4 regions of the Pseudomonas allii genome follow, and region 1 is predicted to be linked to each of the others. Evidence: predicted binding sites of a transcription regulator. Region 1 holds the regulator's gene; each other region holds the start of a gene.
The links. The regulator FliA, encoded in region 1, starts transcription of late flagellar genes. The targets are predictions, from matches to a motif close to CTAAAGTTTNNNNNNNNNNNGCCGNTAA.
Positions count from the first base shown of each region.

Region 2: the regulator FliA is predicted to act here: its motif matches at 4,669-4,696, upstream of ACZ445_RS15805 (methyl-accepting chemotaxis protein).
Region 3: the regulator FliA is predicted to act here: its motif matches at 5,197-5,224, upstream of ACZ445_RS22385 (methyl-accepting chemotaxis protein).
Region 4: the regulator FliA is predicted to act here: its motif matches at 4,428-4,455, upstream of ACZ445_RS05815 (flagellar protein MotY).

Region 1 is NZ_AP039450.1:4,746,779-4,754,202, forward strand. It holds gene ACZ445_RS21610 (protein phosphatase CheZ) at 1-620, opposite strand, end outside; gene ACZ445_RS21615 (chemotaxis response regulator CheY) at 639-1,013, opposite strand; gene fliA (RNA polymerase sigma factor FliA) at 1,183-1,923, opposite strand; gene fleN (flagellar synthesis regulator FleN) at 1,920-2,753, opposite strand; gene flhF (flagellar biosynthesis protein FlhF) at 2,860-4,176, opposite strand; gene flhA (flagellar biosynthesis protein FlhA) at 4,189-6,303, opposite strand; gene ACZ445_RS21640 (cold-shock protein) at 6,767-6,973, opposite strand; gene ACZ445_RS21645 (cold-shock protein) at 6,992-7,204, opposite strand; gene flhB (flagellar biosynthesis protein FlhB) at 7,344-7,424, opposite strand, start outside.
Region 2 is NZ_AP039450.1:3,525,327-3,532,750, forward strand. It holds gene ACZ445_RS15785 (amino acid permease) at 1-585, opposite strand, end outside; gene ACZ445_RS15790 (histone deacetylase family protein) at 644-1,678, opposite strand; gene ACZ445_RS15795 (Lrp/AsnC family transcriptional regulator) at 1,800-2,291, shown strand; gene ACZ445_RS15800 (TonB-dependent siderophore receptor) at 2,466-4,628, shown strand; gene ACZ445_RS15805 (methyl-accepting chemotaxis protein) at 4,797-6,290, shown strand; gene ACZ445_RS15810 (MFS transporter) at 6,465-7,424, shown strand, end outside.
Region 3 is NZ_AP039450.1:4,913,636-4,921,059, reverse strand. It holds gene ccoP (cytochrome-c oxidase, cbb3-type subunit III) at 1-485, opposite strand, end outside; gene ACZ445_RS22405 (cbb3-type cytochrome oxidase subunit 3) at 482-682, opposite strand; gene ccoO (cytochrome-c oxidase, cbb3-type subunit II) at 686-1,294, opposite strand; gene ccoN (cytochrome-c oxidase, cbb3-type subunit I) at 1,305-2,729, opposite strand; gene ACZ445_RS22390 (alpha/beta family hydrolase) at 2,809-3,501, shown strand; gene ACZ445_RS22385 (methyl-accepting chemotaxis protein) at 3,602-5,167, opposite strand; gene ACZ445_RS22380 (lysostaphin resistance A-like protein) at 5,272-6,063, opposite strand; gene ACZ445_RS22375 (DMT family transporter) at 6,473-7,333, shown strand; gene ACZ445_RS22370 (FAD/NAD(P)-binding protein) at 7,390-7,424, opposite strand, start outside.
Region 4 is NZ_AP039450.1:1,301,786-1,309,209, forward strand. It holds gene ACZ445_RS05780 (molybdopterin oxidoreductase family protein) at 1-190, shown strand, start outside; gene grxD (Grx4 family monothiol glutaredoxin) at 268-606, shown strand; gene bfr (bacterioferritin) at 676-1,149, opposite strand; gene ACZ445_RS05795 (bacterioferritin-associated ferredoxin) at 1,350-1,568, opposite strand; gene ACZ445_RS05800 (peroxiredoxin) at 1,813-2,415, shown strand; gene rnt (ribonuclease T) at 2,647-3,318, opposite strand; gene pyrC (dihydroorotase) at 3,315-4,361, opposite strand; gene ACZ445_RS05815 (flagellar protein MotY) at 4,519-5,427, shown strand; gene ACZ445_RS05820 (argininosuccinate synthase) at 5,557-6,774, shown strand; gene ACZ445_RS05825 (response regulator transcription factor) at 7,398-7,424, shown strand, end outside.

The sequences.
Region 1 (7,424 bases):
ACCTGGCCTGCCATAAGCACCAATTTGAGCAAGTTGCTTTCCACTTCGGTGACCAACTGGGTCACACGCTTGATCACCTGACCGGTGAGGTCCTGGTAATCCTGGGCCAGCAGAATGTCGTTGAGGTTGCTGGAAACCGTACGGTTTTCCTGCTCGCTGCGTGACAGAAAACCGTCGACCCGACGCGCCAACTCGCGAAACTCCTCGGCCCCCACTTCCCGGCGCATGAAGCGGCCCCAGTCGTGGCTCAGGGCCTGGGCTTCAGTGGCCATGCCGTTGACCAGGGGCGTGGCGTTTTCCACCAGGTCCATGGTGCGGTTGGCCGCCGCCTCAGTCAGCCTGACCACATAGGACAGGCGTTCGGTGGCATCGGTGATTTGCGAGATTTCTTCGGCCTGGGGCATGTGCGGGTCAATCTGGAAATTGACGATCGCACTGTGCAGCTCGCGTGTGAGCTTGCCCACTTCCTGATACAGGCCGCGGTCACGGGTCTGGTTGAGCTCATGGATTAACTGCACCGCGTCGCCGAACTGGCCTCTTTCAAGGCTGTCGACCAACTGGTGAGCATGCTTTTTCAGGGTCGACTCGAAGTCTCCCTGTGACGTTTCTTTATGCTCCATAGCTCCCCCGCGATGGCATTAGCCGTGGATGCGTTCGAAGATTTTTTCGATCTTCTCTTTCAAGGCCAATGCCGTGAATGGCTTGACCACGTAACCGTTGACCCCGGCCTGGGCGGCTTCGATGATCTGCTCACGCTTGGCTTCGGCGGTGACCATCAGCACAGGCAGGCTGCGCAGCTTTTCGTCAGCGCGCACGTGGCGCAGCAAGTCGATACCGGTCATGCCCGGCATGTTCCAGTCTGTTACCAGAAAGTCGATGCTCCCGCTGTTGAGGATCGGAATGGCCGTAATGCCGTCATCCGCCTCGACCGTGTTTGTGAACCCAAGGTCACGCAACAGGTTTTTTATGATCCGCCGCATCGTTGAGAAGTCATCAACGATGAGGATTTTCATGTTCTTGTCCAATTCGACCTCCAAGCAGTCTTAAACGCGCCCAGCACCTGGACGCGCCATTTCAATCAACAGGCATTACACAAAAAGGACTGCCGGGGGCACCACGGGTCGAACCCGCGAAGGCCGGTTGCCCTCGCGGTATCGTCTGCAGTGTCCCCACACTGCCTGTTCAGCGCGCTCGCCACTCTCCCAAACGCCCCCGCAAGCGGGCTGCGCACTGGCTGTGCAACTGGCTGACCCGCGATTCGCTGACACCCAGGACCTCACCGATTTCCTTGAGGTTCAGCTCTTCGTCGTAGTACAGCGCCAACACCAGCCGCTCACGCTCCGGCAAATTGGCAATCGCGTCCGCCAACGCTCCCTGGAAACGCTCATCTTCCAGGTCACGCGATGGCTCCATATGAGCACTCGCGCCGTCCTCGTGCAGCCCTTCATGTTCGCCGTCCTGCAACAGGTCGTCGAAACTGAACAGGCGGCTGCCCAAGGTATCGTTCAAAATCCCGTAGTAATCGTCGAGACTCAATTGGAGTTCGGCCGCAACTTCGTGATCTTTAGCGTCGCGACCGGTTTTTGCTTCAATTGCGCGAATTGCGTCACTGACCATGCGTGTGTTGCGGTGTACCGAACGCGGCGCCCAGTCACCTTTGCGCACTTCATCGAGCATCGCGCCACGGATGCGGATGCCCGCATACGTCTCGAAACTCGCCCCCTTGCTCGCGTCGTATTTGGTCGACACTTCGAGCAGACCGATCATACCCGCCTGGATCAGGTCTTCGACCTGCACGCTGGCGGGCAGGCGTGCCAGCAGGTGATAGGCAATGCGCTTGACCAGGGGCGCGTAGCGCTCGATCAATTCACCCTGGCTGTCACGGGCAGATTTCTTATACGCGTTGTAGCCGGTCGCTGTCATAGCACGGGTCCTGCGCTCGTCTGGTGCACCAATCGCTCGACGAAAAACTCCAGATGCCCCCGGGGGTTGGCGGGCAACGGCCAGGTATCGACCTTCTGGGCAATAGCCTTGAACGCCAGTGCACACTTGGAACGAGGGAATGCTTCGTAGACTGCACGCTGCTTTTGCACAGCCTTGCGCACACACTCGTCGTAGGGAACTGCGCCGACGTATTGTAAGGCGACATCGAGGAAACGATCCGTGACCTTGGTCAACTTGGCGAACAGGTTGCGCCCTTCCTGCGGGCTCTGGGCCATGTTGGCCAGCACGCGGAAGCGGTTCATGCCGTAGTCACGGTTAAGCAGTTTGATCAGGGCGTAGGCGTCGGTGATCGAGGTGGGTTCATCGCAGACCACCAGCAACACTTCCTGCGCAGCGCGCACAAAGCTGACCACGGACTCGCCGATCCCGGCGGCGGTGTCGATCACCAGCACGTCGAGGTTGTCGCCGATGTCACTGAACGCCTGGATCAGCCCGGCATGCTGCGCCGGACTCAGGTGCACCATGCTCTGGGTGCCGGAGGCGGCCGGGACGATGCGGATGCCACCAGGCCCCTGCAGCAGCACATCGCGCAGCTCACAGCGGCCCTCGATCACATCGGCAAGGGTATGTTTGGGCGTCAGCCCCAGCAGAACGTCGACGTTCGCCAACCCCAGGTCAGCATCCAGCAGCATGACGCGACGGCCAAGCTCTGCCAGGGCCAGGGACAAATTCACTGACACGTTAGTTTTCCCGACGCCACCTTTGCCGCCGGTCACCGCGATCACCTGTACGGGATGCATGCTGCCCATTTTATTTCTTTACCTTGTCTTGCTTAGACGCAGGCTACATGGCTTGGCCGCGTGAATCGCTTGCAGACCATCGATGTAGATACATTTCACGGTGTTCATACCGTCCTCAACCTACCCGCTTCGCCGGGTTGTGGTAGAGGTCGGCGAACATATCGGCCATCGCTTCCTCGCTAGGCTCGTCTTGCATTTGCACGCTGACTGCACGGCTGACCAACTGATGACGGCGCGGCAGATGCAGATCATCCGGAATCCGCGGCCCGTCGGTCAGGTAGGCGACCGGCAACTCATGACTGATGGCCAGGCTCAACACCTCGCCCAGGCTCGCGGTTTCGTCGAGCTTGGTGAGGATGCAACCGGCCAGGCCGCAGCGCTTGTAACTATGATACGCAGCGGTAAGAACCTGTTTCTGGCTGGTGGTTGCAAGCACCAGGTAATTTTTCGATTTGATGCCACGCCCGGCCAGGCTTTCCAACTGCATGCGCAAGGCCGGGTCGCTGGCTTGCAGGCCGGCGGTGTCGATCAGCACCACGCGCTTGCGCAGCAGCGGGTCGAGGGCATTGGCCAGGGACTGGCCCGGGTCGACATGGGTCACCGACACATTGAGAATGCGGCCCAGGGTCTTGAGCTGTTCCTGGGCACCGATACGGTAGCTGTCCATGCTCACCAGCGCGATATTCTGCGCGCCGTACTTGAGCACGTAACGCGCCGCCAGCTTGGCCAGGGTGGTGGTTTTGCCCATGCCGGCGGGGCCGACCATGGCGATCACACCGCCCTCTTCCAGGGGTTCGATCTCCGGGGTGACGATCATCCGCGCCAGATGGGCCAGCAACATGCGCCAGGCCTGGCGAGGCTCTTCGATTTCGGTGGTCAGGGCCAGCAGGTCGCGGGACAACGGGCCGGACAGGCCGATGCGTTGCAGGCGTCGCCACAGATTGGCCTGTTGCGGCTTGCTGCCTTGCAACTGGTTCCAGGCCAGCGAGCCCAACTGCACTTCGAGCAGCTCACGCAAACCGTTGAGTTCAAAGCGCATTGAATCGAACACCCGCTGGTCAACCGCCGCTGCCGGGGCTGGCGCAGCAGGACGCGGCGGCTCTTTGAAGGTCGGCTCCACCAGCGGCTCGGCAGCGGTCAACGGCAGGCCGGCGAACAACTGGCGATTGGTGCTGGCATCGCTGTCGCCACGCATGCTCAGTTCGGCCTGGGCCGAAACAATGCGCGAAGCGGTCTTGCGCAGCTCGTCTTCGAGCTCCATGTTCGGTACGCGCGGCGCCAGGGCCGAAGGTGTGTAATCCAGGGCAGCCGTCAGCTCGACACCGCCGGCAATACGACGGTTTCCGATAATCGCGGCGTCGGCGCCCAGCTCATCACGAACCAGTTTCATGGCCTGACGCATATCGGCGGCGAAAAAACGCTTCACTTGCATAACCCACTACCCTCAGCCGTTGGGCCCTACTGTCGCGACGATAGTCACTTGCTTGTTGTCAGGAATTTCCTGATAAGCCAAAACGTGCAAATTCGGTACTGCCAGGCGTCCAAACCGCGACAACATCGCTCGGACCGGGCCTGCCACCAGCAGGATCACCGGTTGGCCTTGCATTTCCTGGCGCTGCGCGGCGTCGATCAACGAACGCTGCAGCTTCTCAGCCATGCTTGGCTCCAGCAGAACGCCCTCTTCCTGGCCTTGTCCTGCCTTCTGAATACTATTGAGCAATATTTGTTCCAACCTGGGTTCCAAGGTGATCACAGGCAGCTCGGAGTCAAGCCCTACAATGCTTTGCACGATTGCGCGCGACAATCCGACGCGCACCGCGGCCACCAGGGCGGCAGTATCTTGACTCTTGGCGGCATTGTTGGCGATAGCCTCGGCAATGCTGCGAATGTCGCGTACCGGCACCTGTTCGGCCAGCAGCGCCTGCAACACCTTGAGCAGCTGCGACAGCGACAGGATGCCCGGCACCAGCTCTTCGGCGAGTTTTGGCGAGGCTTTGCCAAGCAACCCCATCAATTGCTGGACTTCTTCGTGGCCGATCAGCTCATGGGAGTGCTTGTAGAGGATCTGGTTGAGGTGGGTGGCGACCACGGTGCTGGCGTCCACCACCGTGTAACCCAGGGACTGCGCCTGGCTGCGCTGGCTGATTTCGATCCACACCGCGTCCAGGCCAAAAGCCGGATCTTTGGCGGTAATGCCGTTGAGACTGCCGAACACCTGCCCCGGGTTGATCGCGAGTTCGCGGTCCGGGTAGATCTCGGCTTCGGCCAGGATCACGCCCATCAGGGTCAGGCGGTAGGCGCTGGGCGCCAGGTCCAGGTTGTCGCGGATATGCACGGTGGGCATCAGGAAGCCCAGGTCCTGGGACAGCTTCTTGCGCACGCCCTTGATCCGCGCGAGCAGCTGGCCGCCCTGGTTGCGGTCCACCAGCGGGATGAGGCGGTAGCCCACTTCCAGGCCGATCATGTCGATCGGGGTCACGTCATCCCAGCCCAGCTCCTTGGTTTCCTGGGCGCGGGCCGGGGATGGCAGCAGTTCCTGCTGGCGTGCAATCTCCTGCTGGGCCTGGACCTTGACCGCATTCTGCTTTTTCCAGAACAGGTAGGCAGCACCCGCCGCCATGGCCGCCATGCTCAGGAACGATACGTGGGGCATGCCCGGCACGATGCCCATGATCGCCATGATGCCCGCCGCCACGGCCAGGGCCTTGGGCGAGGCAAACATCTGCCGGCTGATCTGCTTGCCCATGTCCTCGGAGCCCGACGCACGAGTCACCATGATCGCCGCTGCTGTGGATAACAACAGTGATGGCAATTGCGCCACTAAACCGTCACCGATGGTCAGCAAGGCGTACACCTTGCCCGCATCGCCGAAGGTCATGCCGTGCTGGAAGATACCGACGGCCATGCCGCCGATGAGGTTGATGAACAGGATCAGCAGGCCGGCAATGGCGTCACCGCGCACGAATTTGCTGGCACCGTCCATGGAACCGTAGAACTCGGCTTCCTGGGCCACTTCCAAGCGGCGAGTCTTGGCCTGGTTCTGGTCGATCAGGCCGGCGTTGAGGTCGGCGTCGATGGCCATTTGTTTGCCGGGCATGGCGTCAAGGGTAAACCGTGCGCTCACCTCGGAAATCCGCCCGGCGCCCTTGGTCACCACCACGAAGTTGATGATCATCAGGATCGCGAACACCACGATACCGACCACGTAGTTACCGCCAATCACCACCTCGCCGAAGGCCTGGATCACCTTACCGGCGGCGGCATGGCCGTCCTGACCGTGGAGCATCACCACGCGGGTGGACGCCACGTTCAGCGCCAGGCGCAGCAAGGTGGCCACCAGCAGGATGGTCGGGAATACCGCAAAATCCAGCGGCCGCAGGGCATACACGCAGACCAGCAGCACCACGACGGACAGGGCAATGTTGAAGGTAAAGAACACGTCGAGCAGGAACGGCGGCATCGGCAACATCATCATTGCCAGCATCACCAGCAACAACAACGGCACACCCAGATTGCCCCGCGAGAGGTCAGTCAGGGTGCTGCGCGCCGTGCCGAGCATTTGAGAGCGATCCACCAGTATTCCTCGTGTCCTTTGAAGCAAAGTTTTGACGCAGTTGGGCGTCCTGAAGGCGGTATTGCAAGAAGCCTTCCAACTTTTGCTTAAGAGGAATACCGGTGAAGATTTCTATTACCTAAGCGCGTCTGATACGCGTAACTTGGCCGTCATGAACGTCAAAGTACACTCTCTCCCCCGGTCTTAGATCCGTCAGCCCAGCATCTATGAGTGTTTGTTTATATACAGTCAGATCGCCCCCTCCTTCATCGGGGGTGATAACGGCATAGAGTTGATTTGTGTCAGATACACTAACGGTTCCTGATGCCATGATGGCTCTCCTTTAATCATTCACGTCACCGCACCCCTTGTGCAGCAACACCCCTTTATCTAAGCGTACGAACAACCAGAAGATCTACTGTCATAATTGACAGGTTTACGATGTTTTTTTGAAAAATGACAGAAGCGTTCACACCACCACTCGTACGTTCACCGCCTGTGGGCCTTTTTCCCCCTGCTCCACATCGAACGCCACCTTGTTTTCTTCTCCAAGGGTCTTGTATCCGTCGCTCTGAATTTTCGAATAATGAACGAATACGTCGGGGCTGCCATCGTCCGGCTTGATAAACCCAAACCCCTTTTCCGCGTTAAACCACTTCACCGTGCCTGTTGCCATGACCGTTCTCCTGACATCTCACTTGAGGACTTGCTGGATGACTCTGACATCACACGCAAAGACACCGTCAGGTCGATGGATCTTCTGAAACGCCACCTGCACACCCACTGCAAGCCGGACGCCCCACGAACCAATGAGATCCACCGGAACGGCCTCGCCGCCCACGACAATCAAACCCTTTCCAGTTGCCTGGTCATAGGATGTGACGATGCCTCTGATAACCCGATTCAAAACCACTCTCCCTGCATCTCGTTTACAGCCTGCGCGCAGTACTTAGGGCAATAGAACCGCGAGCAACGCTGCCTGGCTACTGTGAAGTTTGACAGGTAGACGCCAGTTATCGACGAGTGGTAGGGAGGGCGACCCGGTGTCAGGAATCGCGGCGCAGGTCCGGCGGAATCGGCAGATCCTTGAGCGGATCGGGCCGCTTGCCCTTGCCCGCGCGGTACTG
Region 2 (7,424 bases), 1.2 Mb from region 1:
CAGGTGGCTCAACGAAGCGGTGACCCCGGTGGGCGAGACGTACGAACTGGCGATCAGCACCCCACTCACCCCGATCAACGTCACCACGGCGATGATCTTGATGATCGCGAACCAGAACTCCACTTCGCCGAACAGCCTGACCGTCAGCACATTCAGCGCGAACAGGGTCAGCAACATCGCCACCGCCGGCATCCAGGCCGGTACATCGGGGAACCAGTACTGGAAGAAACCGCCGACCACAACGGCGTCGCCCACCACCGCTACGCTCCAGCTCAACCAGTACGACCAGCCGAGAAAGAACGCCGCACGCGGCCCCAGGTAAGCACCGGCAAAGTCGGCGAAGCTCTTGAAGTTGAGGTTGGACAGCAGCAGCTCGCCCATGGCGCGCATCACGAAGTACACGAACAGCCCGATGATCATGTAGATCAGGATGATCGAGGTGCCAGACAGCGCGATGATCTTGCCGGAGCCCATGAACAGGCCGGTGCCGATCGCGCCGCCCATGGCCATCAGCTGGATATGGCGGTTGCTCAGGGTGCGTTGCAAGGCAGGCTGTTCACACAGCCCGGGCGTGGTTGTTTTCATCACAAAACCTCTTGTTATGTTTTTGAGTTTTGGCAGAAGAAAAGTCGAGGGGTCGTTGTTATTGGCTGTGGCGTTCGAAACCGTGCAGCACGTTGACCGCATTGATGCCGATCTCATCGACCATGTAGCCGCCTTCCATCACGAACAGCGTGGGCACGCCGACGCTGGCGATGATCTCGCCCATGCCGAGGAAGTCTTCGCTGTCGAGGAGGAAGTGGCTGATAGGGTCGTCCTTGAAGGTGTCGACGCCCAGGGAGATCACCAACACTTCAGGCGCAAAGCGGCGCAGTTGCTGGCAGGCGTCGATCAAGGCGGTGCGGTAATTGGCCCAGCTGGTGTTTTTCGGCAACGGGTAGTTCAGGTTGAAGCCCTCCCCCGCGCCGACGCCGCGTTCACTGCCGGCACCGGAAAAATACGGGTAGGACACTGCCGGGTCACCATGCAGGGAAATAAACATCACGTCCGGGCGGTCGTAGAAAATATTCTGGGTGCCGTTGCCATGGTGAAAATCCACATCCAGCACCGCCACGCGCTTGGCACCCCGGGTGATGGCGTGCTGTGCGGCAATTGCGGCGTTGTTGAGGTAGCAGTAACCGCCCATGTATTCACGGGCCGCGTGATGGCCCGGTGGGCGGCATAGGGCAAAGGCGCTGTGATGGCCTTCGTCGAGCAACGCCAGGCCGGTCAGTGCGATGTCGGCACTGGTCTTCACCGCCTCCCAGGTGGTGCGGGTAATCGGCGAACCGGCGTCCATCGCGTAAAAACCGAGCTTGCCGTCGATGAACGCCGGCACCTGCTGGTTGGCCAGGTCGCGCACCGGCCACACCAGGGGCAAGGCGTCATGACTGCGGCCGATGGCGGTCCATTCGGCCCAGGCGGTTTCCAGGAACGCTACGTAGCGCTCGCTGTGGGCGGCGACGTAACAGGCGCGGTCGAAGCGACGCGGGGTGATGATGTCGCCCAGGCCGACCTGCCGCACGCGGTCACGCACGGTGTCGGCGCGGCTGGGTTGTTCGAACGAGGGTTTGAGCACGCCGTCCTTGAGTTCGGTGCCATGGTGCAAACGGTGGGCTTCGCTGAAAACAGTCAACATGTGAGGGCATCCGCCAGTAAAAGACAGGCTCTATTTTGTTCTGGCAGCAGTGGGCTTTCTTTGCTTTTACTTACGGCACTGTTAGGTTTATCGGAAACATTTACCTCATTGGCGCACGATTATGAAAAATAAAACCAAACAGGTCGTTCTTGACGACACCGATCTCGCCATCCTCGCCCTGCTGCAGCAGGACGCCAGTATTTCCAACGCTCAGTTGAGTGAGCGCCTGTCCCTGAGCCTCACGCCCTGCTGGCGCCGACGCAAACGCCTGGAGGAAGAAGGCGTGATCAAGGACTACCAGGCCAACCTCGACCGCAAGATGCTCGGGCTGGACATCCTGGCGTTCGTGCATGTGCGTTTTGCGATCCACACCGACCATGCGCCGGATGCTTTCGAGGCCGTGGTGAAAGAACTGCCACAGGTGTTGTCGTGCCACAAGATCACCGGGGATGCCGATTATCTGTTGCAGGTACTGGCCGAAGACCTCGACAGCTACAGCGAGTTTGTCGAGAGCGTGTTGCGGCGCCAGTTGGGGATTGCGTCGATTCAGTCGAGCCTGGCGCTGAGGGAGGTCAAGGCGACGAGTCGGGTGGCGATTCCACAGCGCGAATAACCGTCGCTTGTCAGGGGCGCGATGTGGCAAATCGCCGCTAATGCGATGTGAAAAATTCGTTAACTAATTCTCCCTCAAGGCTTTTTCCTACAAGAACAATCTGCCAGACTAATGCGAATAATTATCAACAGATTTATTGTTCGCCAGGGACGGCATTCGGGGAGAGTCAGTTCCATGTCTGTGCAACAACACGGCAGTAAAGGTTTTTCACCCAGTTTGATGGCGTTGGCAGTCTGTCTGGCCAGTTCATCCGCGGCCTTTGCCGCCGACACCCAGGCACCGGCCACCACGCTTGAACTGGGCGCCACGCAAATCTCTGGCGAAGAGCAACTGGGCGAAACCACTGAAGGCACCCAGTCCTACACCACCGGCGCGATGAAAACCGCGACCAAGCTGCCGTTGACCATGCGCGAAACCCCGCAGGCCGTCACCGTGATTACGCGTCAGCGCATGGATGACCAGGCGATGACCAGCATCAACGACGTGGTCAAGGCCACGCCGGGGTTGTTCCTGAACTTCTCCAGCGGCCCAGGCCGGCAGTCCTATACGTCGCGCGGCTTCGACATCGACAACCTGATGTATGACGGCATCCCCAGTGGCTACAACGGGGTGTCGGTGGGTGCACAGCCGAACCTGGCGATGTTCGACCGCGTTGAAATCGTGCGCGGCGCCACCGGCCTGGTCACCGGCGCCGGCAACCCTTCCGCCGCCATCAACTTGGTCCGCAAGCGGCCACTGGACGAGCAGAAAGTCACTCTGACCGGCGCCGCCGGCAGCTGGGACGACTACCGGGGCGAACTCGACGCCTCCAGCCCGCTCAACGACAGTGGCACCTGGCGTGGTCGCGTGGTCACCTCGTACCGCGATGCCAACAGCTTCATCGACAACGCCGAGGAGTATCACGGCCTGTTCTATGCCGTCACCGAAGCCGACCTGAGCGAAGACACCACCCTGACCCTCGGCTTCTCCAACCAAAAGGACAAGACCAATTACTTCTGGGGCTCGTCGATGGTCGGCCAGGATGGCCATCACCTGAACCTGCCGCGCTCCTACAACCCTGGTACCGACTGGGAAAACAAGGATCAGGAGATCAACACGGTATTCGCCGAGCTGCGTCAGCAACTGGCCAACGACTGGAAACTGCAAGTCAACGCCAACTATGCCGAACAGAACGCGCTGTTCTCCGGCTCCTACCAGTCGCGCTGGGTCGCCAACACACTGGCGCGCACCGTCTATCAAGCGGCCTACGATGAAAACCAGGCGGGTGTCGACGCGTTTGCCAGCGGCCCCTTCCAGGCGTTCGGGCGTACCCACGAGCTGGTGGTAGGCGCCAGCCGGCGCATCTACGACATGACCACCCACAACTACAGCCCCTACAACCTGAACTGGCCGCTCACGGCGGGCAAACCTAACTTCGTCCACACCACCAATAACCGCGACGTGACCACCCAGGACGGGGTGTACGTCACCACGCGCCTGAACCTGGCTGACCCGTTGAAGCTGATCCTCGGCGGGCGCCTGGACTGGTATGACTACGATGCCCACGGAAGCAACACCGGCGACTACAAGGTCACCCGCAACCTCACCCGCTACGCCGGCCTGATTTACGACCTGGACGAGCATCACTCGGTCTACGTCAGCTACAGCGACATCTTCACGCCCCAGAGCGAAAAGGACACCTCGGGCACCCCGCTCAAGCCTATCGTCGGCAAGAACTACGAGGTGGGTATCAAGGGTGAATACCTGGGTGGCGCGCTGAACGCGAGCGTGGCGCTGTTTCGCGTCGACCAGGAAAACCGTGCCGTCGGCGTGACAGTCGCAAACTGCCCGCAGGCCTCCTGCTCAGTGGCCTCCGGCGAGATTCGCAGCCAGGGTATCGACTTCGAACTGCAAGGCGCCTTGACCGAGAACTGGCAGGTCGGCGGTGGCTACACCTATGCACGCACGCACACCATCAAGGACGCAGCCAACCCGCAGAACGTCAACAAACAGTTCGACACCGACACCCCGGAGCACCTGTTCAAGCTGACCACCAACTACCACTTCCAGGGTTCGCTGGAAAAACTCCGCGTGGGCGGCAATATTTCCTGGCAGAGCCGCATGTACAACGACTTCAAAGTCGCGGATGACAGCACCTACCGCCTGCAGCAAGGCGCCTATGCCGTCACCGACCTGATGGCCGGCTACCAGGTCAACCAGCACCTGGACCTGCAGCTCAACGCCAACAACATCTTCGACCGCCGTTACTACCAGTCCATCTCCAATTCCGTGGACTATGGTGGTGATTCCTACGGCAGCCCGCGCAATATGATGCTGACGGCCAAATACGCCTTCTGATCCCCTTCCGATAAACGGCTGCCCGCCCGGGTAGCCGTTGCTCAAGTCCCGCCTCCCGATGCCGATACACGTTTGGCATCACTGAATCCAATAAAAACCAAAAAACCCCTGATTCGCTCCACCCTGCCCCTCGCTATGTCTCGGCCAGACCACATGGAGTAAGTGTGAATGCCCACCCGCACGCGTTTTTTCGAGCACTACCGCAAAGCCGACCGCATCATGCTGGCGCTGGTCTGGCTGATGTTCCTGTTTTCCCTGGGCCTGGCGTTCTGGCACGACACCCTGGTCCAGGCCGTGTTGGTCGGCGGTGGCACCAGCGTGGTGTTGACCGCGCTTTACCGCGCCATCGCTGGCACCCGTGCCATGCGTTGCGCCCTCGGCGCGGGTTTGATGGTCATGGCGGCGCTGCATATCAACCAGGCCCAGGGCGTTATCGAAGCGCACTTCGGGATCTTCGCGCTGCTGGCGGTGCTGACGTTTTATCGTGACTGGCTGCCGATCCTGGTCGCCGCCGCCACCATTGCCGTGCATCACGTGGTGTTCCATGCCCTTCAACATCAGGGCTTTCCAGTGTTTGTGATGGCGCACCACGGCGGCTGGACCATGGTGTTCGTGCATGCCTTCTACGTGGTGATGGAGACCGTTGCCCTGCTCTACCTGGCCGTGCACAGCCAGGCCGAAGCGGTGGAGAGCCAGGAAATGCTCGAGAAGATGCTCGCCGTCACCTCACAGTTCACGGCGCAAACCGCCCAGGGCGAAGGCAAGGTGCATGTCTCCCTGGCCAAGCGTTTCGACCACTTCCTGCAGCAGCTCACCCACCTGATCGACGGCGTCGCCCGTGACTCCCATGGCCTCGGTCAATTGGGCCAGGAACTGGCCAGCGCCAGCGGCACCCTGGAAAAAGGCGCGCGCCACCAACTGACGGAAATCACCCAGATGACTGGCTCGATGCAACGCATGGAAGACGCCATGGGCCACATTGCCGTGCACGTCGAGCAAGCGGTGGATCACGCCGGCAAGGCCAGCCAACAGATCCTGCGCGGCCAGGAAAGGGTCGGCCGCGCCCAGCAGGAAATCACCCAACTGGCCTCACGCCTCAACGGCACCCACGAGACGGTACAGGGCCTGGCCGTGCAAACCGAACAGATCGGCACCGTGCTCGACGTGATCAGCAGCATCGCCAACCAGACCAACCTGCTGGCCCTCAACGCCGCCATCGAAGCCGCCCGCGCCGGCGAGCAAGGCCGTGGCTTTGCCGTGGTCGCCGACGAAGTGCGCAACCTGGCGCAACGCACGGCAGTGTCCACCCAGGAAATCAAAACCATCATCGAAGGCCTGCAACACGGCAGCCGCCAGGCCGTGCAAGCCATGCACGACAGCCGCCAAGGCGTCGACCGCTGCGTGGAAGACAGCCAGGTGGCCGTCGACATGCTGCGCGCAGTGGGCAACGACATCGCCCACATCGACGACCTCAATGGCCGGATCGTGACCACCACCCGCGAGCAGACCTCGGCCAACCTGGAGATTGTCGGGCGCCTGCAGTCGGTGCAGAGCATTGCGCAAAGCACCGCCGACAACGTGGAAACCCTGGCACGCAGCAGCGAGCGTTTGCCGCCGATCGCGGTGCGCCTGGAGGCGTTGGGGCGCAGGTTTCATCCCTAGGCATTGTTGAGGGTGGCCCGGCGCCTGATGAGCGCGACGCACTTGGCCTGATTCCTGCGTCTGCCCATCCCACCAAGTCGCTACTGACTACGCGGACGACTCTTTTGAGCCCCGCCGCCCAAGCGCCTGCGCCGATAATCGGTCATCCCCCCAGCTATCCCGAGGCCTTCCCCCATGACGAGCCCCTCCACCGAACAGGTCAGTCCGCAAACCCTGCGCAAGGTCATCATCGCCGCCGGCATCGGTAATTTCGTCGAGTGGTTTGACTTCGCCGTCTATGGCTTCCTCGCCACCACCATCGCCCAGCAATTTTTCCCCAGCGGCGACGCCAGCGCGGCGTTGCTCAAAACCTTCGCCGTGTTTGCCGTGGCCTTCGCCTTTCGGCCCCTGGGCGGTATTTTCTTCGGCATGCTCGGCGACCGCATCGGCCGCAAGCGCACCCTGGCCATGACCATCCTGTTGATGGCCGCTGCCACCACGTTGATCGGCCTGCTGCCCACCTACGCCGCCATCGGCGTCACAGCGCCGATTCTGTTGTCGCTGATACGTTGCGCCCAGGGCTTCTCCGCCGGCGGTGAATACGCCGGTGCCTGTGCTTATCTGATGGAGCACGCGCCGAGTGACAAACGCGCCTGGTATGGCAGTTTCGTGCCGGTGTCGACGTTTTCCGCTTTCGCCGCCGCTGCGGTAGTGGCGTATGCCCTTGAAGCATCGTTGTCCGCCGAAGCCATGGGCAGTTGGGGCTGGCGCCTGCCGTTCCTGATCGCCGCGCCGCTGGGCCTGGTGGGGCTTTACCTGCGCTGGAAGCTGGACGAGACGCCTGCCTTCCAGGCTGTGAAGCAAGAGCATGCCGTCGCCCACTCCCCGCTCAAGGAAACCCTGCGCAACCATGGTGCGGCGATCTGCTGCCTGGGCGCTTTTGTGTCACTGACGGCGTTGTCGTTTTATATGTTCACCACCTACTTCGCGACATACCTGCAAGTGGCGGGCGGGCTGAATCGGGCGATGGCGTTGCTGGTGTCGCTGATTGCGTTGATTTTCGCGGCGGCGATCTGCCCGCTGGCGGGCCTGTATTCGGATCGGGTCGGGCGGCGCGTCACGGTGATGACCGCCTGTGTGTTGTTGATCGTGGTG
Region 3 (7,424 bases), 170 kb from region 1:
TCCGCCAGGTTCGGGAAACCAAACGCGCCCTTGGCGTCCGAGCCGTGGCACACCGCGCAGTTGGAGGCGAACAGGCGACCGCCCATTTTCAGCGCTTGCGGGTCTTTGGCCACTTCTTCCACGGGCATGGCCGAGAATTTGGCGAAGATCGGCCCGAACTTGGCGTCGGCCTTGGCCATTTCCTTGTCCCATTCCTTGGCCTGGGTCCAGCCGTCTTCATAGCCCGGCAACACGCCTTTCCAGTTGCCCAGGCCCGGGTAGAGGATCAGGTAGCCGACCGCGAACACCAGGGTGCCGGCGAACAGCATGAACCACCACTGGGGCAGCGGGTTGTCGTATTCCTCGATACCGTCGAAGGCGTGGCCCATGGTCTGGTCGACGCTGCCCTTGGTCTCGCCCTTACGGGTGCCGACCAGCAGCCAGGTCAAGCCGATCAGGCTGCCGAGGGTCAGTACGCAGATCCATGTACTCCAGAATAGGGTCATGGCCGGGTGCTCCTTATTGCAGGCTCTTCTTGAGCGTCGGATGGAGAGGGTTCATCGGCGAAGGGCAGCAGGCGCGCCTGCTCGAATTCCGCATTGCGCCGGTTGTTGAACACCCACAGCGACAGGCCGATAAAGGCGATGGCGACCACCAGCGTGCCGAGGCCGCGGATGGTGCCTGCATCGAATTCAAATCCCATGGCTCACCTCTTGCTCTTGATGGCAGTGCCGAGCACTTGCAGGTACGAAACCAGCGCGTCCATCTCGGTCTTGCCCTTGAGGCTGGCCACGGCGCCACTGATGTCGTCGTCGGTGTATGGCACGCCGAGCGTGCGCATCACTTTCAACTTGGTCTCGGTGTGGCTGCTGTCGACGGCGGCGGTGACCAGCCATGGATAGGCCGGCATTTTCGACTCGGGCACCACGTTGCGCGGGTTGTACAGGTGCGCGCGGTGCCAGTCGTCCGAGTAGCGTGCGCCGACGCGGGCCAGGTCTGGGCCGGTGCGCTTGGAGCCCCACAGGAACGGGTGGTCCCACACGCTTTCACCGGCGACCGAGTAGTGGCCGTAGCGTTCGGTTTCGGCACGGAAGGGGCGGATCATCTGCGAGTGGCACTGTACGCAGCCCTCGCGGATGTAGATGTCACGGCCTTCCAGTTGCAGCGCGGTGTAGGGTTTCATGCCCTCCACCGGCTTGTTGGTCACGTCCTGGAAGAACAGCGGGACGATCTGGGTCAGGCCGCCGATACTCACGGCGAGCACCATGAGCAGCATCAGCAGGCCGACGTTCTTTTCAATCGTTTCGTGTTTCATCACAGACTCCTCAGGCCAACTGCGCAGTGGTGGCGGCTTCGACAGGCTGCGCCGAACGCACGGTGCGCCAGGTGTTGTAAGCCATCAGGAACATGCCGCTGAGGAAGATCGCACCGCCCACCAGCCGCACGATGAAGCCAGGGTGGCTGGCCACCAGGGTTTCGACGAAGGAGTAGGTCAAGGTGCCGTCTTCGTTGACCGCACGCCACATCAGGCCCTGGGCGATGCCGTTGACCCACATCGAGGCGATGTAGAGCACGGTGCCGATGGTGGCCAGCCAGAAGTGCGCGTTGATCAGGCCGAGGCTGTACATCTGCTCGCGGCCAAAGACTTTCGGGATCATGTGGTACAGCGCGCCGATGGAGATCATCGCCACCCAGCCGAGGGCGCCGGCGTGTACGTGGCCGATGGTCCAGTCGGTGTAGTGGGAGAGGGCGTTGACGGTCTTGATTGCCATCATCGGGCCTTCGAAGGTCGACATGCCGTAGAACGCCAGGGACACCACGAGGAAGCGCAGGATCGGGTCGCTGCGCAACTTATGCCAGGCGCCCGACAGGGTCATCATGCCGTTGATCATGCCGCCCCAGCTCGGTGCCAGCAGCACCAGGGACATCACCATGCCCAGGGACTGTGCCCAGTCCGGCAGCGCGGTGTAGTGCAAGTGGTGCGGGCCGGCCCAGATGTACAGGGTGATCAGCGCCCAGAAGTGCACGATGGACAAGCGATAGGAATACACCGGACGCTCGGCCTGCTTGGGCACGAAGTAATACATCATGCCCAAGAAACCGGCGGTGAGGAAAAAGCCTACCGCGTTATGCCCATACCACCACTGCACCATGGCATCCGTCGCACCGCCATAGAGGGAGTAGGACTTGGTCAGGCTGACCGGGATTTCCAGGTTGTTGACGATATGCAGGATGGCCACGGTGATGATGAACGCACCGAAGAACCAGTTGCCGACGTAGATGTGCTTGGTGTTGCGCTTGGCCACGGTGCCAAAGAACACAATTGCGTAGGCCACCCAGACAATGGTGATCAGAATATCGATCGGCCATTCCAGCTCAGCGTATTCCTTGGAACTGGTGTAGCCCAGCGGCAGGGAGATCGCTGCCAGCAGGATGACCAACTGCCAGCCCCAGAAGCAGAACGCGGCGATTTTCGGCGCGAACAGCTGCGTCTGGCAGGTGCGTTGCACCGAGTAGAAGGAGCTGGCGAACAGCGCGCAGCCACCGAAGGCGAAGATCACCGCGTTGGTGTGCAGCGGGCGCAGGCGGCCGAAGCTGGTCCACGGCAGATCGAAGTTGAGTGCAGGCCACACCAATTGGGCCGCGAGAAAAACCCCGAGCCCCATGCCGACGATGCCCCACACCACCGTCATAATGGCGAATTGGCGGACCACCTTGTAGTTATAGGCGGTACTTAAAGTAGTGTTCATGGTTCCCCATCCACGGTTCAACCCAAGCAGATGCGGCACTTGGGCTGGAGTTATAGGCAGACTAAAAAGCGAGGCAAGCATGGGCAAAGAGCACAAGGCCAGTATTGACGGGGATCAATGGGCGCAGTGTGTGCGGGAACATGGGTGGTTGTGGGATGTCGCGGCCGGGGCGCTTTCGAGCGAGCCCGTCACGCTGATCCTGGCCCACGGCGCCGGCGCACCGATGGACTCATCCTTCATGAACGACATGGCTGCACGCCTTGCCGGGCATGGCGTCAACGTGTTGCGCTTTGAGTTCCCCTACATGGCCCAGCGCCGGGTGGATGGCGGCAAGCGCCCGCCGAACCCGGCACCGAAACTGCTGGAAGCCTGGCGCGGGGTGCATGCCGAGGTGCGACGTCATGTCGCTGGGAAACTGGCCATTGGCGGCAAGTCCATGGGCGGGCGCATGGCCAGTTTGTTGGCCGATGAACTGGGGGCCGATGGGCTGGTGTGCCTGGGGTATCCGTTCTATGCGGTGGGCAAGCCGGAGAAACCACGGGTCGAGCATTTGGCGGGGTTGAAGACGCCGACCTTGATTGTGCAGGGCGAGCGCGATGCGCTGGGTAATCGGGCGGCGGTTGAAGGGTATGAATTGTCGCCGAGCATCGAGGTGATGTGGCTGGTGGCGGGGGATCATGACTTGAAGCCGTTGAAGGCGTCGGGGTTTAGTCATGAGCAGCATTTGGGGGCGGCTGCGGTGAAGGTGGCCGGGTTTCTCGGCGTGCTCTAGGGCCCTATCGGGGGCAAGCCCCCTCCCACATTTTGATTTGCGAATACAGTCAAAGTGTGGGAGGGGGCTTGTCGAATCGTCGCACCGCCCCGATAGCGACCTACCGGTTAAACCGCTCCACCAGCGAATACTGGGTATTCGCCGTATGCGTCAATTCTTCACTCAACTGCGCCGAGTTCAACGCCTGCTCCGAGGTCTGGTCCGCCAGCAACGCAATGGTGCTGATGTTGCGGCTGATCTCTTCGGCCACCGAGCTTTGCTCTTCGGTCGCCGCCGCGATCTGGGTGGTCATGTCGGTGATATGCGCCACCGCCTCACTGATCCCTACCAACGCCTGATCCGCCTCCATCACCCGCGCCACACCTTCTTCGGCCTGGCGATGCCCGGCGTCCATGGTCTGTACGGCAGCGGCGGCGGTTTGTTGCAGCTTGGCGATCAGGGCATGGATCTGCCCGGTCGACTCGGCTGTGCGCTGTGCCAATTGGCGGACTTCGTCGGCAACCACCGCAAAACCCCGGCCCATTTCACCGGCACGGGCCGCTTCGATGGCGGCGTTGAGCGCCAGCAGGTTGGTCTGGTCGGCAATGCCCTTGATCACGTCGACCACGCCGCCGATTTCATCACTGTCCTTGGCCAGTTGGGTGACGGTCACACCGGTCTCACCCACTGCAACGGACAAGCGCTGGATCGCCTCGCGGGTTTCCCCGGCGATATCGCGGCCACGGCCGGTGAGGCGGTTGGCTTCCTGGGTTGCGTCCGCTGTGCGCTGCACATGGCTGGCGACTTCCTGGGTGGTGGCCGCCATCTGGTTAACGGCGGTCGCCACCTGCTCAGTCTCGACGCGCTGGCGTTCCAGGCCGCTGGAGCTGTTGTGCGCCAGGGTGTTGGACTGCGCGGCCTGGTCGTTGAGGTGCTCGGCGGTGTCCTGCAGGCGGGTAAGACACGTTTTCAGACGTGCCTCCTGGCTGAGGATCGACATCTCCAGGCGCGCCTGGGCGCCACGGCTGTCGGTGTACATCTGCGCGATCAGCGGGTCGGAGGTGGTCTGCTCGGCCAGGCGCAGCAAACGCTTGAGGCCGCGCTGTTGCCAGCTCAGGCCGAGCAGGCCCAACGGCACCGACAATCCCGCCGCCAGGGCAAAGCCCCAGTGGGAGTTGAGCGAGGCGCCGATCATGAAACTCAACTGGCTCACCAGGATAAACGGCAGCCAGTCCTGCAACACCGGTAGCCACTTGTCCCGCTGGGGGATCGCCGACTTGCCCTGGTTGATGCGTTGGTAGAGCGCTTCGGCCCGGCGGATCTGCTCGGCGGTGGGCTTGATGCGCACCGATTCGTAGCCGACCACCTGGTTGCCTTCGAAAACCGGCGTCACATAGGCGTTAACCCAGTAATGGTCACCGGTCTTGCAGCGATTCTTGACAATGCCCATCCATGGCAAGCCTTGTTTGAGCGTTGACCACATGTGCGCGAACACCGCCGCCGGAACGTCCGGGTGACGCACCAGGTTGTGCGGGGCACGCACCAGTTCGTCGCGAGAGAACCCACTGATTTCGACGAAGGCGTCGTTGCAGTAGGTGATCACGCCTTTGGCATCTGTGGTGGAGATCAACCGTTGCTGAGCGGGGAAGGTACGTTCGCGCTGGGTAACGGGTTGGTTATTACGCATGATTGTTCAATCCGCAAGGCTTTCAGGGGGTATCGGCAAGATCGGCGGTTTATTTAACTTATTTTTGCAACAATCGGCGGTACGCAAGTCCCCCCTGCAGGGGATCAACCGGCCAGCATCGGGTACGTAAACAACCCGAAGTGAAGCAGATTCAAGCCAAAGTGCGTGGCCACCGCCGCACCCAGGCCGCCAAACCGATAGGCCAGGCCGTAACCCACCCCGGCGATGCTCGCCAGCAATACCCAATGCCAGCCTGCGCCGATGTGCACCAGGCCGAACAGCAGCGAGGCCAGCAGCAGCGCCAGGTTCTCGCCATAAGGCAGGTGTTTGAAACGTCGGCTCAAGCCGCCCTGCACATAACCGCGGAACAGGGCTTCTTCCACCAGGGTCACCAGCAGCAGGTTATTGAGTACCCACAGCCAGGCCTGTTCCGGCCATTTCGGTGCCCAACTGATCACGCCCAGCAACGCCGCTCCGCCGAGGGCGGCGATGGCGGTGAGGGTCAACGCCAGGGCGGCCACGCAGATCGACAAACGCAACGAGCGCCGCGCCGCAATCCACGGGCAGGCCAGCAACAGCCAGAAGCCGATCAGCGGTTTATCCTGGTTCAGGTACATCGAGAAGGGCACGGCATCCTCGGTGAAACGCTGCGAGGCAATGCCGCGCCCGTTGTAGAAACCCGGCAACCAGTGCATCGCCAGGCTCAGGGCCAGCACCACAAACAGCCCGTGGCCCAGGTAACGCGCCCAGGGCATGCGTTGCTGGCGTACGGCGTAGCCGGCAATCAGCAGCAGGGCGACGGACACGCCCGCCAGCGCGCCCAATTGCCCGTAGATCAAGGCCAGTAGATAGCCAATGGAAAGAAGCGCCAGGTACAGCCAGGGCAATGCGATCATGGGAAATCCTTGGGAAAAACTGGGCGACATTATAGCGATCTGTCCTACGGGCCCCACATGAAACTCCTCCATTCAGAGTGATTGCAAAACCTATCACCGGCTGGTTATAGTCCGAGCCTCTTCATCCCTTCACACAAGATCAGCCCATGCCAGCTCTCCAGCGCACAGCGGTAGTCGATTCAGCGGTCAACGCTGTGGTCGTGCCGTGCGCGAACAAGCAGCCTGCGCAGATCAGTCACTACCCCCCACCTGTCAGTAGCACGCCGGTGTACGCAGTCGTATCACCGCCGGGTGTTGGTATTTCGGGCTGATCAGCTGATTGCTGTTCCCGTCTGCCCGCCTGAAAAAAACCTAATGCATTTCAGCGTCTGCTGAATCGGCTTTTTTTGCCTGATGACAGGTGGTAACCATGTCTGTTCTTTCGAAACAATCCGTGGCCGCGGCGGCCTCGACGAGCCTGTTTGTATTGCTGTGGAGCAGCGGGGCGATCTTCTCCAAATGGGGCCTGGCGCACGCGTCACCCTTTGCGTTTCTGTTGATCCGTTTTGCCATTGCCCTTGTGGGCCTGGTGGTGCTGATACCGATCCTCAAGTTGAAACTGCCGCACCCCGGCAAGCCTCTGTTGTACGCAGCGACGACGGGGTTGGTGTTGTTGGGGGCCTATCAGATTTTCTATCTGTTGGCCCTGGACCTCAACGTCACCCCCGGCGTGATGGCAACCATCATGGGCGTACAGCCGATCCTCACCGTTGTGCTGATGGAGCGCCAGCGCTCATTCAGCCGCGTGTTCGGCCTCGGCCTCGGGTTGGCGGGGCTGATCATGGTGGTGTATCAGGGCATCGGCCTGTCTGGCATGTCCCTGGCGGGCATGCTGTTCGGGCTGCTGGCCCTGGCCAGCATGACCTTCGGCTCGATCATGCAGAAACGCATCACCGACAACCCCTTGGGCACGCTGCCGGTGCAGTACCTGGCGGGGTTGCTGCTGTGTTCGGTGTTTGTGCCGTTCCAGCCGTTTCATTTTGAACACAGCAGCAGCTTCTACCTACCGGTACTGTGGATGGGCTTGGTGGTGTCGTTGCTGGCCACGCTGTTGCTGTACCGCCTGATCGCCCGGGGCAACCTGGTGAATGTCACCAGTTTGTTTTACCTGGTGCCGGCGGTGACGGCGGTGATGGATTACCTGATCTTTGGCAATAGGCTCGCGCTGTTGAGCCTGTTGGGGATGGGGTTGATCATCATCGGTTTGGTGTTTGTTTTTCGTAAGGGTTAGGGGCTCGCGCCCTCCTTCGTCGCTGTGTGCGGAGGAGGGGCAGGCGAGACGAGTGGCTACTCGCTCAGTGTCTCGGCGAGGCGTTTCACGT
Region 4 (7,424 bases), 3.1 Mb from region 1:
CCTGGACATGATGCCCGGTGTCGTCAGCCTGCCGCATGGCTGGGGCCATGGCCGCCCCGGCGTGCAGATGACGATTGCCAGCGGACAGCCGGGGGCCAGTGCCAATGACTTGACCGACGAGCGGCAGTTGGATGAGCTGTCGGGTAATGCCGCACTCAATGGCGTTCCGGTGCAGGTAGCAGCCGCCTGAGCACCGCGCTGGAAATTTGCGTTACAATGCGCCACCGTGCCGACCTGTGAGTCGCAAAGTTCCAGCCGAGGTGTTCCATGGATATCATCGAAACGATCAAAGAGCAGATTGCCAACAACACCATTCTGCTTTACATGAAGGGCGCGCCAAACGCTCCTCAGTGCGGTTTCTCCGCGAAGGCTTCCCAGGCCATCATGGCGTGCGGCGAGAAGTTCGCTTACGTGGATATCCTGCAAAACCCTGAAATCCGCGCCAACCTGCCGAAGTACGCCAACTGGCCGACCTTCCCACAACTGTGGGTTTCCGGTGAACTGGTCGGCGGCAGCGACATCATCGTCGAGATGGCGGCTGATGGTTCGCTGCAAACGCTGATCAAAGAAGCAGCGGCAAATGCGGCGGCCAAGACCGACGCGTGATTCGCTGGCAATAAAAAGCCCCGCTTCTCGAGAGAGAGCGGGGCTTTTTTGTTCCTGCGAGCTGCGGGCTTATTCTTCGCCCATCTGCGATTGCAGGTAGTTTTCCAGGCTGACCTTGTCGATCAGGCCCAGTTGGGTTTCCAGCCAGTCGATGTGCTCTTCCTGGTCTTCCAGGATGTCTTCCAGCAGTTCACGGCTGCCGAAGTCGCTCTTGATTTCGCAGTGAGCAATAGCGGCCTTGAGGTCGCTGTGGCTCTTGCGCTCAAAGCCCAGGTCACTCCCAAGCATCTCCTTGGTGTCCTCGCCGATGTTCAGCTTGCCCAGGTCCTGCACGTTCGGCAGGCCTTCCAGGAACAGGATGCGCTTGATCAACGCGTCCGCGTCCTTCATGGCTTTGATCGATTCTTTGTATTCGCGCTTGCCCAGCTTTTCCAGGCCCCAATCGTCATACATGCGTGCATGCAGAAAGTACTGATTGATCGCGACCAGTTCATTGGCAAGGATTTTGTTGAGTTGCTGGATGACTGAGATGTCGCCTTTCATGACTGGGGTCCTGCCCTGTAATAGCTGTGTATAAGGCGGAGTTTGAGCGGCAGAACCCCTAGTGTCAAACCTAAGTTATTGAATAATAAATGAAAATTAATCGGAATAAGAATGTTTGTGTTCCGCGTCTTAGCGCTAACTTATTGAATTGCGGGCATAAAAAAACCGGACACTAAGTCCGGTTCTTTAAAACATGCCAATCAGGCGTGTGTAAATTCTGCTGAATAGGGGAGCGCGGCCTGAGCGGTCTGCAGCTGTGTCAGGGTTTCCCGTACCACTTGCTTGGCCAGGCAAGCACATTTGCCACACTGGCTGGCAACGCCGGTAGCTTCACGCACTTCCTTGTAGCTGCAGCAACCTTCATAGATTGCTTCGCGGATTTTTCCGTCGGTGACGCCAGTACACAGGCACACATACATAAGGGAGAACCGTCGCGGGTTTAAGGCTTAAGTGCGGTGGATCTTAATGTTAACGAGAATGATTGTCAAAGTAGAATCGTAGGGTATTCGTTGGTACCGTGCCCGCACTGACGAACGGTTTTTTCAGTGTATGATGGTCGGTCTTCACGAAGCGTGACTGCGTCACAGGGCTGTCGCTTATTAACGGCAGACTCAGGGCCGGTCCTTTTACTTCAATCGTCACCCTCACATCAGGAGATAACCAATGAGCGTACTCGTCGGCAAACAAGCCCCGGATTTCGACGTACCTGCCGTCCTCGGCAATGGCGAAATCGTAGACAGCTTCAAACTGTCTGAAGCCATCAAAGGCAAATACGGCCTGGTGTTCTTCTACCCGCTGGACTTCACCTTCGTCTGCCCTTCGGAGCTGATCGCTCTGGACCACCGCATGGACGATTTCAAGGCGCGCAACGTTGAAGTGGTAGCCGTTTCCATCGACTCCCATTTCACTCACAACGCCTGGCGCAACACCGCCATCAATGATGGCGGCATCGGCAAAGTCAAATACACCATGGCTGCCGACATGAAGCACGACATCGCCAAGGCCTACGACGTTGAGTCCGAAGGCGGCGTGGCCTTCCGTGGCGCGTTCCTGATCGACGACAAAGGCGTGGTTCGCTCCCAGATCATCAACGACCTGCCACTGGGTCGTAACATGGAAGAGCTGATCCGTCTGGTCGACGCCCTGCAATTCCACGAAGAGCACGGCGAAGTCTGCCCTGCCAACTGGAAAAAAGGCGACAAAGGCATGAACGCTTCGCCGGAAGGTGTTGCGGCATACCTGACCGAGAACGCTGGCAAGCTGTAAGCCAGAATCTTGGTACAAAAAAACCGGCCTGTGAAAGGGCCGGTTTTTTTATGCGTGGGATATGACCTCTGTGGTGAGCGGGCTTGCCCCGCGCTGGGTGGCGGAGCCGCCCTAAAACCTGTCAGTGAGTTCTAGTTGGAGAAATGCAGTGCCTGAGTTGGGGCCGCTACGCGCCCCAGCGCGGGACAAGCCCGCTCACCACAACAAGTCCACTCACCACACAAGCTTTGCTCAATCGTTGAAGTCTTCCCAGCCGCCCATCTGCTTCCAGCGGTTCACGATGCCGCAGAACAGCTCAGCCGTCTTCTCCGTGTCGTAGCGGGCCGAATGAGCCTCACGACCGTCAAAGTCGATACCGGCCGCCTGACAGGCTTTCGCCAACACCGTCTGGCCATACGCCAGCCCGGCCAGGGTCGCGGTGTCAAAGCTGGAGAACGGGTGAAACGGGTTGCGCTTCATGTCCAGCCGCGCCACGGCGGCATTCAGGAAGCCCAGGTCGAAGCTGCTGTTGTGGCCGACCAGGATCGCGCGTTTGCAGCCATTGGCCTTCAACGCCTTGCGCACGCCACGGAAAATATCGGTCAGTGCAGCTTCTTCACTCACTGCCATGCGCAATGGGTGATCGAGCTTGATCCCGGTGAACTCCAGGGCGGCCGCCTCGATGTTGGCGCCTTCGAACGGCTCGACGCGGAAGAAGTGGGTGTGCTCCGGGAACACAAAACCCTGTTCGTCCATGCCGATAGTCGTCGCGGCGATTTCCAGCAGCGCATCGGTGGCGCAGTTGAAACCACCGGTTTCTACGTCGATGACAACCGGCAGATAGCCGCGAAAACGCTCGGCCATCGGGTGACGGGAACCGCCACCGCTGTGCTCGTGTTCGTCATCGTAATGGTCTTCACTCACTTGCTTTCCTCCAGCAGGCGCCAGCGCAGTGTTTCACCGGCGCGCAGCGGGATGACAGTCAGCTCGCCAAACGGCAGGCTGGCAGGGGCGGTCCAGTCTTCACGAACCAGGGTAATGCGATCGGTATTCGCGGGCAGGCCGTAGAAACGCGGGCCATTGAGGCTGGCGAACCCTTCGAGCTTGTCCAGGGCGTTGCGCTGTTCGAACGCTTCAGCGTACAGCTCGATGGCGGCATAGGCGGTGTAGCAGCCGGCACAACCGCACGCGGCTTCTTTGGCGTGCTGGGCGTGAGGCGCGGAGTCGGTGCCGAGGAAAAACTTCGGATTGCCGCTGGTCGCCGCATCCAGCAAGGCCACCTGGTGGGTGTTGCGCTTGAGGATCGGCAAGCAATAGAAGTGCGGCCGAATCCCGCCCACCAGCATGTGGTTGCGGTTGTACAGCAGGTGATGCGCGGTGATGGTCGCAGCAACGTTGGCCGAGGCTTCGGTGACGAACTGCACGGCATCGGCAGTGGTGATGTGCTCGAACACGACCTTGAGGGTCGGGAACAGCTCCACCACGCGGCGCATGTGTTCGTCGATGAAGATCTTCTCGCGATCGAACACGTCCACATCGCCACGCGTGACTTCACCGTGGATCAGCAGCGGCATGCCGACGTCGGCCATGGCTTCGATGGCCGGCAGGATCTTATCGATACTGGTCACGCCGGAATCGGAGTTGGTGGTCGCACCGGCCGGGTACAGTTTGGCGGCGTGCACAAACCCACTGGCCTTGGCCTCACGAATTTCTTCGGGCTGGGTGCGGTCGGTAAGATACAGCACCATCAGCGGTTCGAACCGGCTGCCGGCCGGCCGTGCAGCGAGGATACGCTGGCGGTAGGCATCGGCTTGCTCGGCGTTACGCACCGGAGGAACCAGGTTCGGCATGATGATGGCGCGGCCAAAGGTACGCGCTACATCGGCCACGGTGTGGGGTAACGCAGCACCATCGCGAAGATGAATATGCCAGTCGTCGGGACGCAGCAGGGTCAGGCGGTCGGACATTGGGGATTCCAGGCGGGTCAATCTGGGGGGGAATGCTACCGGAAAAGACTCTATCAGGCACTCGCTATCAAGTTTTGCAGGATGCAACCGATAGCCTTTTGTATGCCTTATCGATGTATGACGCTTTGAAGTGTTGTAGAAACCAGTGGAGCCTCCCGTGCGCCAGCATTATCTAGCCCTGCTCAGTGTGTTCGCCAGCCTGCCTGCGATGGCCCTCACGTTCCAGACACGTCTGGAGAATATTGAGTGGAAGGTAGAGGGCGACCAGTTCGAGTGCCGCCTGACCCAACCGATCACCGACTTCGGTTCGGGTGAGTTCGTGCGCCGGGCGGGTGAGCAGGCAACATTTCGTCTGAAAGCCTATAACGGTACGCTGGGCGCAGGCTCGGCCACCTTGTTGGCCGCCGCCGCCCCTTGGCAGCCAGGCCGAGGCGATATCAACCTCGGCGCCGTGCGTGCCGGCAGTGGCGATGTGTTGTTCAACAGCTCACAGGCCCAGGCCGGTCGCCTGTTCACCGGACTGCTGGAAGGGCGTAGCCCGACGGTCCGCCACTACGGCCGTGAAGGCGGCTACTCCGAAATCCGCTTGTTGCCGGTGAAATTCAACAAGGCTTATAACGACTACCAGCTGTGCACCGCCAAGCTGTTGCCGATGAATTACGATCAGGTCAAACAGACCGAAGTCGGATTCCCCGGTGGCGGTATCGAGTTGGATGCGGCTGCCAAGAAGAAACTCGACGTGATTCTTGCGTTCATGAAAGCCGACCCGACGGTCAACCATATCGAGTTGAATGGCCATTCGGACAACAGCGGCAACCGCCTGACCAATCGCGACGTCTCGCGCCGCCGCGGCTTGGCGGTGATGGACTACTTCAAGGCCAACGGTATCCAGGAGTCGCAGATCACCCTGCGCTTCCATGGCGAAAGCTACCCCCTTGCGCCTAACACCAATGCGGCCAACCGGGCACGCAATCGTCGTGTGAATATCCAGCTTGAGCGCGTGGCAGCCCCCGAGAAACCGGCGCCCCAAGCCACTGGCGCAAGCAACCCTGCACACACGTCCTAAGGTGCGACCATCGGTCGCCCGTTCGACATAATCTGTCGCTTTATCTTCATTTGCTGTCGCGCCTCTGTAAATTCACGGTTTTGGTCGGTAGAATCGACGCCTTTCCGTACAACCCCGTGGAGTGATGGCATGGCCGACGTAAACAAGGTCGTTCTCGCGTATTCCGGCGGCCTGGACACTTCGGTGATCCTCAAGTGGCTGCAGGATACTTATAACTGTGAAGTGGTGACCTTCACCGCTGACCTGGGTCAGGGCGAAGAGGTCGAACCTGCACGCGCCAAGGCGCAAGCCATGGGCGTGAAAGAGATCTACATTGACGACCTGCGCGAAGAGTTCGTCCGCGATTTCGTCTTCCCGATGTTTCGCGCCAACACCGTCTACGAAGGCGAGTACCTGCTGGGTACCTCCATCGCACGTCCGCTGATCGCCAAGCGTCTGATCGAAATCGCCAACGAAACCGGCGCCGACGCCATTTCCCATGGCGCTACCGGCAAGGGCAACGACCAGGTGCGTTTCGAACTGGGTGCCTATGCACTCAAGCCAGGCGTGAAAGTGATTGCCCCTTGGCGTGAATGGGACCTGTTGTCCCGTGAAAAGCTGATGGATTACGCTGAAAAGCACGCGATCCCGATCGAGCGTCATGGCAAGAAGAAGTCCCCGTACTCGATGGACGCCAACCTGCTGCACATCTCCTATGAAGGCGGCGTGCTGGAAGACACCTGGACCGAGCACGAAGAAGATATGTGGAAATGGACCGTCTCCCCGGAGAACGCTCCAGACAAGCCTCAGTACCTGGAACTGACCTACCGCAACGGCGACATCGTCGCGCTGGACGGCGTCGAAATGACCCCGGCCACTGTGCTGGCGACCTTGAACCGTATCGGTGGCGAACACGGTATCGGCCGTCTCGACATCGTCGAAAACCGCTACGTGGGCATGAAGTCCCGCGGTTGCTACGAAACCCCAGGCGGCACCATCATGCTGCGCGCCCACCGCGCCATCGAATCCATCACCCTGGACCGCGAAGTGGCTCACCTCAAAGACGAGCTGATGCCCAAGTACGCCAGCCTGATCTACACCGGCTACTGGTGGAGCCCTGAGCGTCTGATGCTGCAACAGATGATCGATGCTTCCCAGGTGCACGTGAACGGCGTTGTGCGCCTGAAGCTGTACAAGGGCAACGTGATCGTTACCGGTCGCAAGTCCGATGAGTCGCTGTTCGACGCCAACATCGCTACCTTCGAAGAAGATGGCGGCGCCTACAACCAGGCGGACGCAGCAGGCTTTATCAAGTTGAACGCACTGCGCATGCGCATTGCGGCCAACAAAGGTCGCTCGTTGTTCTAAGTCTTAGCCGCTTTTAAGAATGGCCCCTTATTCAGGGGCCATTTTTTTTGCCTATGGATTTTGTGTGGAGTTGCAATGTTTATAAATGGTTAAACATTTGTTGATGTTCTTCAGTCGACGCATTTTCAAATGCGCCTTCGATGGTGCTGTTGTTGAAAGTTTGTAGGGCGAATGATTTTTTTACACCTGCTTAGGAACTAGTCTTACAGAAGATTCACTCATGAAAGTGATGTATACGTATAAAACACGGAATATTCTGTAGGAAATAAGGATGTAAGAGAATATGTTAAATGGAACTAAAACAGTCGGACACTTCCTGCCAGGATTCCTGAGCGTAGGACAGAGGCAAGGGGCATTTCCTGAGAGTTGTGTGCGGCACGTTTACCCAACCCCTGATACTCCAAGGATATTTCACTCAAAATATGTAAGTCCCCAGAAAGGTCTGAAAGGATCTATAAAACTGGATACATCTGAGTTGGCGTTTTTTTGTAGGGCAATTCCTTTATCTCTGTGGGGTGGGTCTCTGCTTGCTGTTGCTTGGGGGGGAACGCTATGCCAACCGGGAAACGACTAGGCTATTGTGCTTGCTCTAAATAATTCGAACAGCGAAATTGGACTTTCTCATGAATAAAGTGCTGATCGTGGATGAT